DNA from 2 places in the Enterobacter cloacae complex sp. HYC003_NIDB genome. Region 1 is predicted to be linked to the other one. Evidence: predicted binding sites of a transcription regulator. Region 1 holds the regulator's gene; the other holds the start of a gene.
The links. Region 1 encodes CRP, which controls carbon source genes, mostly activating them, when cyclic AMP is high. Its sites were predicted from a motif close to ATGTGANNNNNNTCACAT; they were not measured.
Positions count from the first base shown of each region.

Region 2: O1722_RS00770 (PTS mannitol transporter subunit IICBA) is a predicted target of CRP. The motif match lies at 5,813-5,830, and genes of this name have one in related genera.

Region 1 is NZ_CP114220.1:402,810-410,212, reverse strand. It holds gene mdcA (malonate decarboxylase subunit alpha) at 1-488, opposite strand, end outside; gene O1722_RS01835 (hydrolase) at 717-1,736, shown strand; gene O1722_RS01830 (YheU family protein) at 1,736-1,954, shown strand; gene O1722_RS01825 (phosphoribulokinase) at 1,985-2,854, shown strand; gene O1722_RS01820 (OsmC family protein) at 2,941-3,345, opposite strand; gene crp (cAMP-activated global transcriptional regulator CRP) at 3,656-4,288, shown strand; gene O1722_RS01810 (YccS/YhfK family putative transporter) at 4,346-6,433, shown strand; gene argD (bifunctional acetylornithine/succinyldiaminopimelate transaminase) at 6,430-7,403, opposite strand, start outside.
Region 2 is NZ_CP114220.1:164,223-171,625, forward strand. It holds gene O1722_RS00745 (fimbria/pilus outer membrane usher protein) at 1-369, shown strand, start outside; gene O1722_RS00750 (fimbrial protein) at 379-1,473, shown strand; gene O1722_RS00755 (YibL family ribosome-associated protein) at 1,506-1,868, opposite strand; gene mtlR (mannitol operon repressor MtlR) at 1,927-2,517, opposite strand; gene mtlD (mannitol-1-phosphate 5-dehydrogenase) at 2,514-3,662, opposite strand; gene O1722_RS00770 (PTS mannitol transporter subunit IICBA) at 3,764-5,671, opposite strand; gene O1722_RS00775 (DUF3302 domain-containing protein) at 6,335-6,691, shown strand; gene O1722_RS00780 (HlyD family secretion protein) at 6,694-7,403, shown strand, end outside.

The DNA.
Region 1 (7,403 bases):
GTATAGAGGTTGCCTTTGCGGTCCGCTTTAAAACCGGCAATCAGCGCCACGTTTGGCGATAGGTCGACGTATAAACGTGAGTAGAGTTCGATGTAGGTGTGAATCGCCCCGATTTCGAGCTGACCATCCTCCAGCAGTTGGGAGATTCGCAGGCTTTGCGTACCGGAGAAGGAGAAGTCCAGCTTGCGGGCGATGCCTTTCTCAAAGATGTCCAGATGTTCGCTGCGGCCCACGCTCGGCATGATCATATGCAGATCGTGCACGATTTGCGGGTTCACTTCCGCCAGTGAACGGGAAAGGAAATCCGCCTGCTTCTGGTTGTTGCCTTCCAGAACGACTTTGTCGCCTGGTGCGATCAGTTTTTCCAGCATGGCGACAAGATCGCCGGTTGGCAGTACCTTGCCCTGCACCGGTACGGACGCCAGACGACGCGCTTTCTCACTGCGTCGGGTGTTCCATTGCCGGGTGGGTGTTTGCCCAGATAACATTATTAACCTCCTGATTCAGCACATCATTCTGATTTGCTTAACGTTGAGTAAAGTGTGCGCTCTGGTGAGAAAGGCATCAATTAAGCGTAGAGCCAAATCATTAGCCTGAGAGTAATAATCAAGGTAAATATTTGTGATCGGGATCAGTTCATGTTTCGGAAAAACGGGCTAAACGGGGTACAATTCGGAAGGTATAGTTAATTTCTGACAAGAATCAGCATCGCCCTTATGACCCAAATCATTCCCTCAGACTTCGACATTGCAGCCGAAGAGAGCGCAGAGTTCGTGCCCATGCGCGGTGTGGCTAACCCTCACCTGCAAACCATGCTGCCGCGCCTGATCCGCCGCAAGGTACAGTTTACCCCGCACTGGCAGCGCCTGGATTTGCCGGATGGCGACTTTTTGGATCTCGCCTGGAGCGAAGATCCGGATCGGGCCAGACATAAACCCCGTCTGGTGGTGTTTCACGGTCTGGAAGGCAGCCTGCACAGCCCTTACGCACACGGTCTCATTGAGGCGGCGAAAGCCCGCGGCTGGCTTGGGGTAGTGATGCATTTTCGCGGATGCAGCGGCGAGCCTAATCGTCAGAAACGTATTTATCACTCGGGTGAAACCGAGGACGGTACCTGGTTCCTGCGCTGGCTAAGAGACAATTTCGGCGAGGCGCCAACGGCAGCGGTGGGGTATTCGCTGGGCGGCAATATGCTGGCCTGCCTGCTGGCGAAGGAGAGCGACGCCGTACCGCTGGATGCGGCGGTGATCGTCTCTGCGCCCTTTATGCTGGAGCAGTGCAGCTATCATATGGAAAAGGGGTTTTCGCGAGTGTACCAGCGCTACCTGCTCAACCTGCTGAAAGCCAACGCCGCGCGCAAGCTGAAGGCCTATCCGGATACGCTGCCTGTAACGCTGCAACAGCTCAAACGCGTGAAGCGCCTGCGCGAGTTTGATGATTTGATCACCTCGAAAATTCACGGCTTTGCCGATGCGATTGACTATTACCGTCAGTGCAGCGCCATGCCTTTACTGAACCAAATCACGAAACCTACGCTGATTATCCACGCCAAAGATGATCCGTTTATGGATCACCACTCGATTCCGGCGCCCGATCATCTGCCGGCCAACGTGGAGTATCAGCTCACCCAATTCGGCGGACACGTCGGCTTTGTCGGCGGCACGCTGCGTCGGCCAAAAATGTGGCTTGAGACGCGTATTCCCGACTGGTTAACGGCTTATCTGGACGGTAAATAATGATTATTCCCTGGCAGGATCTCTCTCCCGACACGCTCGATAATCTGATTGAAAGCTTTGTCTTGCGCGAAGGCACCGATTATGGTGAACATGAACGTTCGCTTGAACAAAAGGTCAACGATGTTAAGCGCCAGCTTAAAAGCGGCGACGTGGTGCTGGTATGGTCCGAACTGCATGAGACGGTCAATATCATGCCACACAACGCGTTTCACGGCTGATCTTTACACTTTTCCAGTCAGGGAGTTGCTATGTCTGCCAGACATCCGGTTATTGCCATTACGGGTTCGAGTGGGGCGGGAACCACTACCACCAGCCTCGCCTTCCGCAAGATCTTCGCCCAGCTTAACTTACGGGCGGCAGAGGTAGAAGGCGACAGCTTTCACCGCTACACGCGCCCGGAGATGGATATGGCCATCCGCAAGGCGCGCGATCTGGGTAAACACATCAGCTACTTCGGCCCGGAGGCGAATGACTTCGGCCTGCTGGAGCAAACCTTCCGTGAATACGGGCAAAGCGGTACCGGGCAGTCCCGCAAGTATCTCCACACCTACGATGAAGCCGTGCCCTGGAACCAGGTCCCCGGCACGTTCACGCCCTGGCAGCCGCTGCCGGAACCGACTGACGTGCTGTTTTACGAAGGATTGCACGGCGGCGTGGTGACGCCTCAGCACGATGTGGCGCGCCACGTGGATTTGCTGGTGGGGGTGGTGCCGATTGTTAACCTTGAGTGGATCCAGAAGCTGACGCGTGACATGAGCGAGCGCGGCCATTCGCGAGAGGCGGTCATGGACTCGGTGGTGCGCTCCATGGAAGATTACATCAACTTCCTGACGCCGCAGTTCTCCCGAACCCACATTAACTTCCAGCGCGTCCCCACCGTGGACACCTCCAACCCGTTCGCTGCAAAAAGCATCCCTTCCCTGGACGAGAGCTTTGTGGTGATCCACTTCCGCAACCTGGAAGGCATTGATTACCCCTGGCTGCTGGCGATGCTACAGGGTTCGTTTATTTCGCACATGAATACGTTAGTGGTACCGGGCGGAAAAATGGGGCTGGCAATGGAGCTGATCATGACACCGCTGGTGCAGCGGCTGATGGAAGGAAAGCAGATCGCGTGAATTGTTTTGCCCGGTGGCGCTGCGCTTACCGGGCCTACGGGCGTGCTTTTGTAGGGCGGGTCAGCGAAGCGCCACCCGCCAAAAAATTAAGCCGCGATCACTTCATAAGAATGGGTGATTTTTACCGCTTTCTCCAGCATTAGCGCCACAGAGCAGTATTTCTCCGCAGACAGGTCAACCGCACGCGAGACCGCCGCATCCTTCAGTTCTTTGCCGGTGACGATAAAGTGCAGATTAATATGCGTAAACAGGCGTGGCGCCTCTTCGCGACGTTCTGACGTCAGCTTCACTTCACAATCGGTCACGTCATGACGGCCTTTTTGCAGGATCGACACCACGTCGATCGCGCTGCATCCGCCCGCCGCCATCAGCACCATTTCCATCGGGCTTGGCGCTTTATCGCCGGAGTTGCCATCCATCAAAACCTGGTGCCCGGAAGCAGACTCGCCCAGGAACGTTAACCCTTCAACCCATTTCACACGCGCTTGCATATTCACTCACTCCAACGTTGCATTTTTTATGACAGATTACGTGTACGTTACATTTCTCGCAACGGAAGGCGACCTGCGTCATGCTGAAGCGAGACACCAGGAGACACGCGGCGAAAGCTATGCTAAAACACTCTGGATGCTACAGTAATACATTGACGTTACACATGTATGCAGAGGACATCAAACTTTACTGGCTGCGAAACGTTACGACAGCCGACTTCCCAGGTATGGGTAAGAATTCGATTGCAACCCCAGAGTCCGGATGCATCTTATGACTCTGGTGACAGCTTATAACAGAGGATAACAGCGCATGGTGCTTGGCAAACCGCAAACAGACCCGACTCTCGAATGGTTCTTGTCTCATTGCCACATTCATAAGTACCCATCAAAGAGCACGCTGATTCACCAGGGTGAAAAAGCGGAAACGTTGTATTACATCGTTAAAGGCTCGGTGGCCGTGCTGATCAAAGATGAAGAAGGGAAAGAGATGATCCTTTCTTATCTGAACCAGGGCGATTTTATCGGTGAACTGGGCCTGTTTGAAGAAGGCCAGGAACGTAGCGCCTGGGTTCGTGCAAAAACAGCATGTGAAGTGGCTGAAATTTCTTACAAGAAATTCCGTCAGCTGATTCAGGTCAACCCTGACATCCTGATGCGTCTTTCTTCCCAGATGGCACGCCGTCTGCAAGTGACCTCTGAGAAGGTGGGTAACCTCGCCTTCCTGGACGTGACCGGTCGTATCGCGCAGACGCTGTTGAACCTGGCGAAACAGCCAGACGCCATGACCCACCCTGACGGTATGCAAATTAAAATTACCCGTCAGGAAATCGGTCAGATCGTCGGCTGCTCCCGTGAAACAGTGGGCCGTATCCTGAAGATGCTGGAAGACCAGAACCTGATCTCTGCCCACGGTAAAACTATCGTGGTCTACGGAACCCGTTAATTTCGGTCAAACGGCGTGCCGCCGCAGGGTGGCACGCCGTTTTTGTCTCTACTCCTCATGTGGCGCAGGCTGATCTATCACCCGGAAGTTAACTACGCACTACGACAAACGCTGGTGTTGTGTCTTCCCGTGGCCGTGGGCCTGATCCTCGGACATCTTCAGCAAGGCCTGCTGTTTTCCCTCGTGCCCGCCTGCTGCAACATTGCCGGTCTGGATACACCGCATAAACGCTTTTTTAAACGTCTGATTATTGGCGGCAGCCTGTTTGCCGGCTGTAGCCTTGCCGTACAACTCTTACTGGCCCGCGACATTCCTCTGCCGTTGATCCTGACCGTGCTGGCGATGACGCTCGGCGTCACCGCCGAAATCAGCTCGCTGCACGCCCGGCTGCTTCCCGCGTCGCTGATTGCCGCCATCTTCACCTTAAGCCTTGCGGGCAATATGCCGGTGTGGGAGCCATTGCTGATCTACGCCCTCGGCACGCTGTGGTACGGGCTGTTTAACTGGTTCTGGTTCTGGCTGTGGCGGGAACAGCCGCTGCGCGAATCCCTGAGCCTGCTCTACGTGCAGCTTGCTGAATACTGCGAAGCAAAATACACCCTGCTCACTCAACATACCGACCCGGAAAAATCCCTGCCGCCGCTGCTGGCGCGCCAGCAAAAAGTGGTGGATCTGATCAGCCAGTGCTATCAGCAGTTGCACATGCTTGCCGCCAACAAAAATCATGAATACAAGCGGCTGCTGCGAACCTTCCAGGTCGGGCTGGATTTGCAGGAGCATATCTCCGTCAGCCTTCATAATCCGGAAGAGGTGCAAAAGCTGGTGGAGCGCAGCCATGCGGAAGCGGTGATCCGCTGGAACGCGCAGACCGTCGCGGCCCGCCTGCGGGTGCTGGCTGACGATATCCTCTATCACCGCTACCCGACGCGCTTTAACATGGACAAACAGCTCGGCGCGCTGGAAAAGATTGCGCGTCAGCACGCGGATAACCCGGTCGGGCAATTTGCTGCCTGGCATTTCAGCCGCATCGCCCGGGTGTTACGCACCCAGCGCCCGCTTTATGCCCGGGACCTGATGGCCGATAAGCAAAAACGGCTGCCGCTGCTGCCCGCGCTCAAAAGCTATCTATCACTGAAATCTTCCGCCCTGCGCAATGCCGCGCGGATCAGTGTGATGCTGAGCATCGCCAGCCTGATGGGAATGGCCCTGCACCTGCCGAAACCCTACTGGATCTTAATGACCGTGCTGTTTGTCACCCAGAACGGCTATGGCGCCACGCGGGTGCGCATTCTGCATCGGGCGGGCGGTACGATGGCGGGGCTGATTATCGCGGGCGTGACGCTGCACTTCCACGTGCCGGAAGGCTATACCCTGGCCGGTATGCTGGCAATCACGCTGGTGAGCTACCTGATCATCCGCAAAAACTACGGCTGGGCGATGGTGGGCTTTACGGTGACGGCGGTGTATACCCTGCAACTGCTCACGCTTAACGGGGAACAGTTTATTATTGCCCGGCTGGTCGATACGCTAATTGGCTGCCTGATCGCCTTTGGCGGCATGGTCTGGCTGTGGCCGCAGTGGCAAAGCGGGCTGCTCAGGCAGAACGCCCACGACGCGCTCGAAGCTGACCAGCAGGCCATTCGTCTTATTCTGAGCGATGACCCGCAGCCCTCTCCGCTGGCCTACGAGCGCATGAAGGTCAACCAGGCGCATAACGCCCTGTTCAACTCCCTTAACCAGGCCATGCAGGAGCCGGGCTTTAACGCGCACTATCTGGCTGACATGAAGCTGTGGGTCACGCACAGCCAGTTTATCGTCGAGCACATCAATGCCATGACGACGCTGGCGCGGGAGCACACGATGCTGACGACGGATCTGGCGCAGCGCTATTTGCAGTCGTGTGAAATTGCGTTGCAGCGCTGTCAGCAGCGTCTGGAGTATGACGCGCCGGGCGAGTCAGGGGATTCGAACATTCTGGAAGCGCCGGAGACGCTGACCCACGGGCCGATGAGCACCCTTGAGCAGCATTTACAGCGCGTTCTCGGGCACCTGAACACCATGCACACCATTTCGTCGGTGGCATGGCGTCAGCGCCCGCATCACGGGATTTGGTTAACGCGCCGGTTAAAACGAACCGCGTATTAGCCGCTGACGATCTTCGCGACCGCCGCGGCAAAACGGGTTAATCCGTCTTCGATGTCTTTGTCTTCCACCACCAGCGATGGCGCAAAGCGCATCACGTCCGGCCCGGCGTTGAGCACCATGACGCCTTCGTGCGCGGCGGCGTGCAGGAAATCGCGCGCGCGGCCTTTGTACTGCGGCTTCAGTTCGGCGCCGATCAGCAGCCCCATCCCGCGGATGTCGCTGAAGACATCAAACTGTTGGTCAATCTGCTGGAGATGTTTCACAAACAGGTCGCGTTTCGCATTCACGCCATTCAGGACGTCCGGCGTATTAATGATGTCGAACGCCGCACCCGCCACGGCGCACGCCAGCGGATTACCGCCGTAGGTGGAGCCGTGTGAGCCCACATGAAATGCGGAAGCGATATCCTGGGTGGTGAGCACCGCACTGACCGGGAAACCGCCGCCGAGCGCTTTCGCGCTGGTCAGAATATCCGGCGTTACGCCGTAGTGCATATAAGCAAACAGGTCTCCGGTACGCCCCATCCCACACTGCACTTCATCAAACACCAGCAGCGCCTGGTGCTCGTCGCACAGCTCGCGCAGCCCTTGCAGAAATTCCGGGGTGGCCGCCGTGACGCCGCCTTCCCCCTGAATGGGCTCGACCACCACGGCACAGGTGTGATCGTCCATCACCGCTTTAACGGCGTGGAGATCGTTAAACGGCACGTGGATGATATCCGCAGGTTTCGGACCAAAGCCGTCGGAATACTTCGGCTGGCCGCCAACGGAAACGGTAAAGAAGGAGCGTCCGTGGAAGGCGTTATGGAAGGCGATGATTTTGGTTTTGTACGGGCTATGACGCGTGGTTGCGTAGTAGCGCGCCAGCTTAAAGGCGGTTTCGTTGGCTTCGGTGCCGGAGTTCATAAACAGCACGCGTTCGGCGAAGGTGGCATCGATGATCTTACGCCCCAGACGCAGCGCCGGTTCGT
Region 2 (7,403 bases), 240 kb from region 1:
ACGGCGACGCTGGGTGAGAACGTCGACGTTGAGCAGAGCGGTCTGACGCTCATTCCCACCAGCGGCGCGGTGGTGCTGGCCAATTACAAAACCCACATTGGTTATCGCGTTCTGTTTTCCCTGCGCTACCACGGCGAACCGTTGCCGTTTGGCGCGCAGGCTGAAGTGGTGGAGCAGAACCGCCATTCTGCAAACCGAAGCATGGTCGCTGACGGCGGTCAGGCCTACCTGAGTGGGGTACCAGAGCGCGGCACCCTGCGCGTCAGCTGGTATCAGGACGGGGAGCAGCAGCAATGCCAGACACCTTTCAGACTGGGGAAAGCTCATATGGCCCCCGGTATCGCCACGCTATCCGTTGAGTGCCATTAGAGGAATATCATGCGTCGTTTTATTCACTGGTTTTTCTACCTGAGCCTTCTTTCGCTTTTTGGCATGCTGAGTTTTCATGCCCATGCTCAGACCTCATCTTGCCGCACCACGCGCGATCAGTGGGTCGTTCAGGTGCCCTACGCCATAGGGTATGCGCCCGGCACGGCGGACTGGACGCCGATATCTGCGCCGATACAGTCTACCGGGGCGGATTTCTACAGCTGTGATGGCGGGAATGATGCCTGGCGTAGTATCGGCTTTGTCGACATGGATAACCCCGTCGGCACCGTGGTTGGTGAAGACGGCGCGTCACGTCACGTCTATAAAACTCAGATCGATGGCATCGGCTATGCGCTGGGGTTCCGGGAACAGCAGTACTGCGGCGCCGATGCGGTACGCTATATTGACGGCACAAGTCAGGTGAATGGCAATGAGTCCCGGCGCATTTGCGACGCATCGCAAAACCCCGCCTTTGCCAGCGCCTCAATGTATAAAATGCAGTTCTGGGTGGTGTTTTACAAAATTCCAACGACCAGCGCCATGCCTGACGATAACGCCAATTCCCAGGAGCAAAATGTCGGATCGCTGATATTGCAGGCGGGAGAAAATCAAGCCAGCGCCACCAACGTGGCGACACCGGTACAGATCCATCTCGCCAGCTTCACCGTCAGGCGTACCAGCTGTTCAGTGGGCTCTCGCAGCATTCTTGTTCCCATGGGGAGCGTGAGCCAGCGTGAATTTCATGGCATAGGCTCCCGCGCCGGAGGCGGACGCTTCAGCATTCCGGTGACCTGCGAAAATAACACGGCGGTGAAGATGGGTTTCTTTGGCGATACCACGCCGGGCAACGATCGGGCGCTGGCGTTGACGAAGCAGGAGGATAGCGCCAGCGGTGTCGGGATCGAACTGCTTTACGGTGACAATACCGGTTCGGTTCAGGGGCAGGTGGTACCGTGGAACATCCCACAGGTGTCAGCATTTGAGCAAGTGGGGGATAACCAGACGCAAACCTTCTGGTTTGATGCGCATTACCTTCAGACGGAAGAGAACGTGACGGCGGGAAAAGCGGATGCGATGGCGACGTTTAACCTGATTTACAACTGAGTTTCCCCTGCCGCAGCGGCAGGGGAGGACGATCAGAACGCGGTCTTACAAAAACCCGTCATCTCTTTCAGGCCCATTTCGCGACCAAGCTCAGTCATCGGGTGCACCACTACCAGGCCACGGACGCTTTTCTTCAGCTTGCCCATGTCGGCCTGCTCTTTTTTGGTGATCGCGCGGCGATGCGGCATGTTCATCAGCTTCTGCGCTTCTTTACTCAGCTTCTGGCCTTTCACTTCGCGCAGGCGTTCAATTTCCGCCTCCAGCTTCACGGACTCTTTTTCCAGCTCGGCATATTTCTCGGCAGAATCGACCAGGGAGAGGCCAGCCATCTGATGGCGGATCAGATCCAGACGGTCGCTCAGGCGTTTAATTTCGTTCTTTTCGACTTCTTTCATGACAAATAACTCTGAAAACGGGGAATTTACAGGGAAGGATACACCAATGTGTGCGGGCTTACTTCTGAAACGCTTTTTTTAAGCTGATTTTAGAAATCAGCTCAGTCAGGGAAAGCACCATGGTGGAGCGCACAACCTGTTGATAACGCAGCTTTTGCATCGCGTACAGCTCAGGGTCGCTGTTATCAAACTGAGGTGCGGGAGGGAGCGCGGATACGCAGTGCAGTTCGCCGAAGGGCCCCAGTATCTCATCATCGGTAAAGGTGTACTCATTACCGTCATGATTGAGCTCTTCGCGCAGCGCCATTAACAGCTCGGCGTCTTCATACTCCTGGCGGTTCAGCACGCCAAGACCGTAAATCAGCTTCAGCCGTACCGATAAATCGCCCAGCGGTCCGTCTCCGTCCAGTAACGGTTCTACAGCATACTTTACCGCGTAGTCGTCTTTGCGAAACACCTGAAGCACCAGAATGTTCACCGCCTCGGTTAACAGCTCGACGGCGGCAATCAGGAAACTTCGTACGGTTTTGCCAGCATTCAGACGCTCAAGCACACGATTTTCAAAGGCCTGGGTTTGTTCCATTATTGCCTGCATATCTGACAATCTGTTATTCGGGCGCAGGCTAACCTGCGCCGGACTCTGCATCATTTGGTTGCGTTGTATGCGCTGACCGCCTCCGCAACTACGTCACTGTTGGCATCCAGACCGGAGATCTGCGCCAGCGCAGCCTGCGCGCCTTTGTCATCAATCAGCTGAGCCAGCTCAATCGCCTGCGGGTCCTGCTCGCTGCGGTAGTGCATGGCGGCAGCGATGCCCTTCACCAGGTTTGCGTGCGGCAGGCCGTATTCCAGCGTGCCCAGCAGCGGTTTAATCAGGCGGTCGCCCGCGCTCAGTTTACGCAGCGGCTGACGACCCACGCGCTCAACGTCATCTTTCAGATACGGGTTTTCAAAACGACCGAGGATTTTCTGGATGTATGCCGCGTGTTTATCAGCATCAAAACCGTAGCGTTTGATCAGCACCGCGCCGCTCTCTTCCATTGCCCCTTTGACCACCGCACGGATGTTCTCATCGAGGATCGCGTCACGAATCGTCTGATGACCGGCCAATTTTCCGAGGTACGCGGTTATAGCATGCCCGGTGTTCAGCGTGAAGAGTTTACGTTCGACAAATGCCATCAGGTTATCGGTTAATTCCATTCCCGGAATGGTCGGCAGCGCGCCCTTAAACTGGGTTTTATCAACGATCCACTCGCTGAAGGTTTCCACGGTCACTTCCAGCGGATCGTTGGTGGCGGATGCTGAAGGTGGAACGATGCGATCCACGGCGGAATCCACAAAACCTACGTGCGCTTCAACCCAGGCTTTATCTTCGTCTGCGACGGCCGCAAGAACGTGGCCTTTCAGCTGCGTGGTGCCGCGCACCATGTTTTCACAGGCGATGATGTTCAGCGGCGTTTCAACGCCCTGTGCTTTACGCTTCGCCAGGCCTTTCGCGACCGCCGGGGCGATACGCTCAAGCACCACCGGACCCACGGCGGTGGTGACCAGATCAACGCTCGCGATGAGGTCAATCACGTCGTCGCCAATGCTGCTTACCGCGTTGACGCCAGAGACCGTTTCAACCTGTTCGTTTTCACCCACCACGTGAACCTGATAGCTATGACGGGCATTCAGGGCATCCAGAACCACCTGATTCACATCGGCGAATGTCAGGGTAATGCCCGCGTCTGCCAGCAGTTTACCGATAAAGCCACGACCAATATTACCTGCGCCAAAATGTAATGCTTTCATAGTGTTAACCTTCATCAATGTTTTTACCCGAGAGGGCTGGGGTGAGGAACGTTTTCCCCTCACCCTAGCCCTCTCCCCGGGGGGAGAGGGAAGAGGCGCTGTTACTTGTTCAGCAGGGCCAGAACTTCTTCAACGCTGGTGGTGTTGGCCAGACGCTCAATAACCGTTTCGTCATCCAGCGCATTGGTCAGGCTGGTAATCACCTGGATATGCTCGTTGTTGCGAGCGGCGATACCAATCACCAGACGGGCGATGTCGTCCTCTTCTTCACCGAAGCGCACGCCATCAGGATACTGACAGAACACCACGCCGGTTTTCAGCACGCGGTCTTTGGCTTCCACCGTACCGTGCGGAACCGCGATGGATTCACCCAGGTAGGTTGGGGTCAGCTTTTCGCGTTCCAGCATCGCCTCAACGTACTCAGGCTGAACGTAGCCGCCTTTCACCAGCTGCTCACCGGCGAAGCGAATGGCCTCTTCTTTATTGGTCGCCGTGCGGCCAAGGAAGATGTTTTCAGCGCCCAGTTTGAACAGATGCGCGTTGCTCTCGTCGAAGCTGTCTTGCAGGCTGGTACGCACTTTCACTTCGTTATCTTCATGGCGCTGCGCCGCCACCAGGCGTTCGGTCAGGCTGGCGTACAGGCCGCTGTCGAGGAAGTTGGTCAGGGAAATGTGCTGCGCCTGCGGTACCTGACGCATAGCGCGTTCGGTCAGATCGCGGTGCGTGATCACCAGGTCAACGTCCGGCGGCAGGCTGTTAATCGCGCTGTTGGTGACGGAGATGTTGGTCAGACCCGCATCCTGCACTTTCTTCCGCAGTACGCCCGCACCCATTGCGCTGGAGCCCATACCGGCATCACAAGCCACGATGATTTTACGCACGTGGCTCAGGTCGTTAGAGACATCTCCCGCCGCCAGCGGCGTTGCGCCTTTGGATTCGGCTTTCATGTCATGCATACGACGGGTTGCCGCTTCGATATCGTCGTCTTCTTTCACCTTGCTGGTTTTCAGCAGGATAGCGGAGGCCACGAAGGAGACCGCCATGGCCGCACAGATCGCCGCGATGTTCGCGAAGTAGGCGCCTTTCGGGGTCATCGCCAGCACCGCCAGGATAGAGCCTGGAGAAGCAGGAGACACCAGACCACCGCCCAGTACGCTCAGGGTGAACACGCCGGTCATACCGCCAAGGATAACGGCCAGGATCAGACGTGGGTTCATCAGCACATACGGGAAGTAAATTTCGTGAATACCGCCCAGGAAGTGAATGATCGCCGCGCCGCCAGCAGACTGTTTCGCGCTACCGCGACCAAAGAACATGTACGCCAGCAGAACGCCCATACCTGGACCCGGGTTCGCTTCAATCAGGAAGAAGATGGACTTGCCGAGATCGTGTGACTGCTGAATACCCAGCGGTGAGAAGATACCGTGGTTGATGGCGTTGTTCAGGAACAGGATTTTCGCTGGTTCAACAAAGATAGACGCCAGCGGCAGCATGTCGTGCGCCACCATGAAGTTAACGCCCGCCGCCAGCAGCTTGGACAGCACTTCAACCGCCGGGCCAATGCCGAGGAACGCCAGAATCGCGAGGATCATCCCGATGATGCCCGCAGAGAAGTTGTTCACCAGCATTTCGAAGCCGGATTTGATCTTGCCATCAACCCAGACGTCAAATTTCTTGATCGCCCAGCCGCCCAGAGGACCGGCAATCATCGCACCGAGGAACATCGGCATATCCGCACCGACGATCACCCCCATGGTTGTGATGGCACCCACGACGCCACCGCGGTCACCGCCCACCAGACGACCACCGGTATAACCGATGAGCAGTGGCAGGAGATAGGTAATCATTGGGCCAACAAGTTTTGCCAGCGTTTCGTTAGGCAACCACCCTGTCGGAATAAATAATGCGGTGATAATACCCCACGCGATAAACGCGCCGATATTTGGCATCACCATGTTGCTGAGGAAACGACCAAAGCTTTGCACTTTGATCTTGAAATCGGATGACATAAAACACCCCTTCTTATGTTTACGCTTAGGCTTGTGGCCCGAGGTTTATCGTTAATGTGCGGCGGCAGAGGTAGCCGGGCCCTGTTCTGATGCTGTGAAATCTGGCACTGAATCGTTCAACTGTCCAGACAGTGAAATTTTGTGTGATCTGAATCACATGAATGTAGGGGGTGAGGATATTAATGAAGTGATCATGATCACAAAATGAGTGTGTAAAAAAAATACATCGCTCAAAGTTACGCCAAAATGGGCGGTGTTTTGTGATTTATATCACAATGTTAAGTTGGCCGTTTGTTTCCAAATTGTGATTTGATTCACAAAATATTTTTATTCCGATTCGTCCCGCTGCGAGCGCAGCCATTTTCTGCTCGCAATAGCGTGGCGCACTGTAAAAAAGCAACATTAATAGCTAAGCCGAATGCGTCATAATGTTGTATGGCGAAAAGCGAAAACCTGGATTACGCTCATATCGTAAGAGTGAATATATTATTATCCGGGTTATATTTTGACACGTTTATAAACTTGCATGCAGTTATTATAAAAAAGGATACTCCCCGGCTCTGAAATAATAGTCGCCGCCTGTTTGTTTAAAAATAAATTAATTAACAGGTTGCGTGCCAATTTATTCATTTAATGAGTTGATATTATGTAAGCGAGGAGACTATGTTTCTCAACTATTTCGCGCTGGGCGTATTAATTTTCGTGTTCCTGGTTCTGTTCTACGGGATCATTGCCATTCATGATATTCCTTACAATATGGCGAAAAAGCGTAATCACCCCCATGCGGATGCTATCCATACGGCAGGCTGGATCAGCCTGTTTACGCTCCATGCCATCTGGCCCTTCCTGTGGATTTGGGCCACGCTATACCGTGAAGATCGCGGCTGGGGTATGCAAAACCACATGCAGCCGTCAGACCGACCTTCTGATGTTGAAGCGCTTGCGAGACGCGTCACCGAGCTTGAGCAAAAGCTCGCCGCCGTGCAGCCCGTGGCCGATAAAAACGCGCTGGAGCGATAGTCATGGATCTGTTGATTATTCTGACCTATGTGGCCTTTGCCTGGGCTATTTTCAAAATATTCCGTATTCCGGTAAACCAGTGGACGCTTGCCACCACGTCATTAGGCGGGATATTTATTGTAGCGGGGCTAATCCTGTTAATGAACTATAACCATCCCTACACCTTTACGGCGCAAAAAGCGGTTATTTCAATCCCAATTACGCCACAGGTCACCGGTGTGGTCAGTGAAGTGACCCATAAAAATAATCAGCTCATTAAAAAGGGCGAAATGTTATTTAAACTCGATCCGGGTAAGTATCAGGCGCGCGTCGACAGGTTGAAAGCCGATCTGGTCACCGCCACACACAATATTGACGTACTGAAAGCCCAGCTCTCTGAAGCGCAGGCCAACACGACCCGCGTTTCTGCTGAACGTGACCGGCTGTATAAAGATTATCAGCGCTATGTCAAAGGCAGCCGGGCGAAGGTCAATCCGTTCTCTGAAAGCGATATTGATAACGCACGGCAGAACTATCTGGCGCAGGATGCGCTGGTAAAAGGCTCGGTTGCTGAACAGACTCAGATCCAGAGTCAGTTAGACAGTATGGTCAACGGCGAGCAGTCGCAAATTGCTTCTCTTCGGGCGCAGCTGGCCGAGGCCACCTATAACCTGGAACAGACGGTGGTCCGCGCGCCAGGCAACGGCTACGTCACGCAGGTCCTTATCCGCCC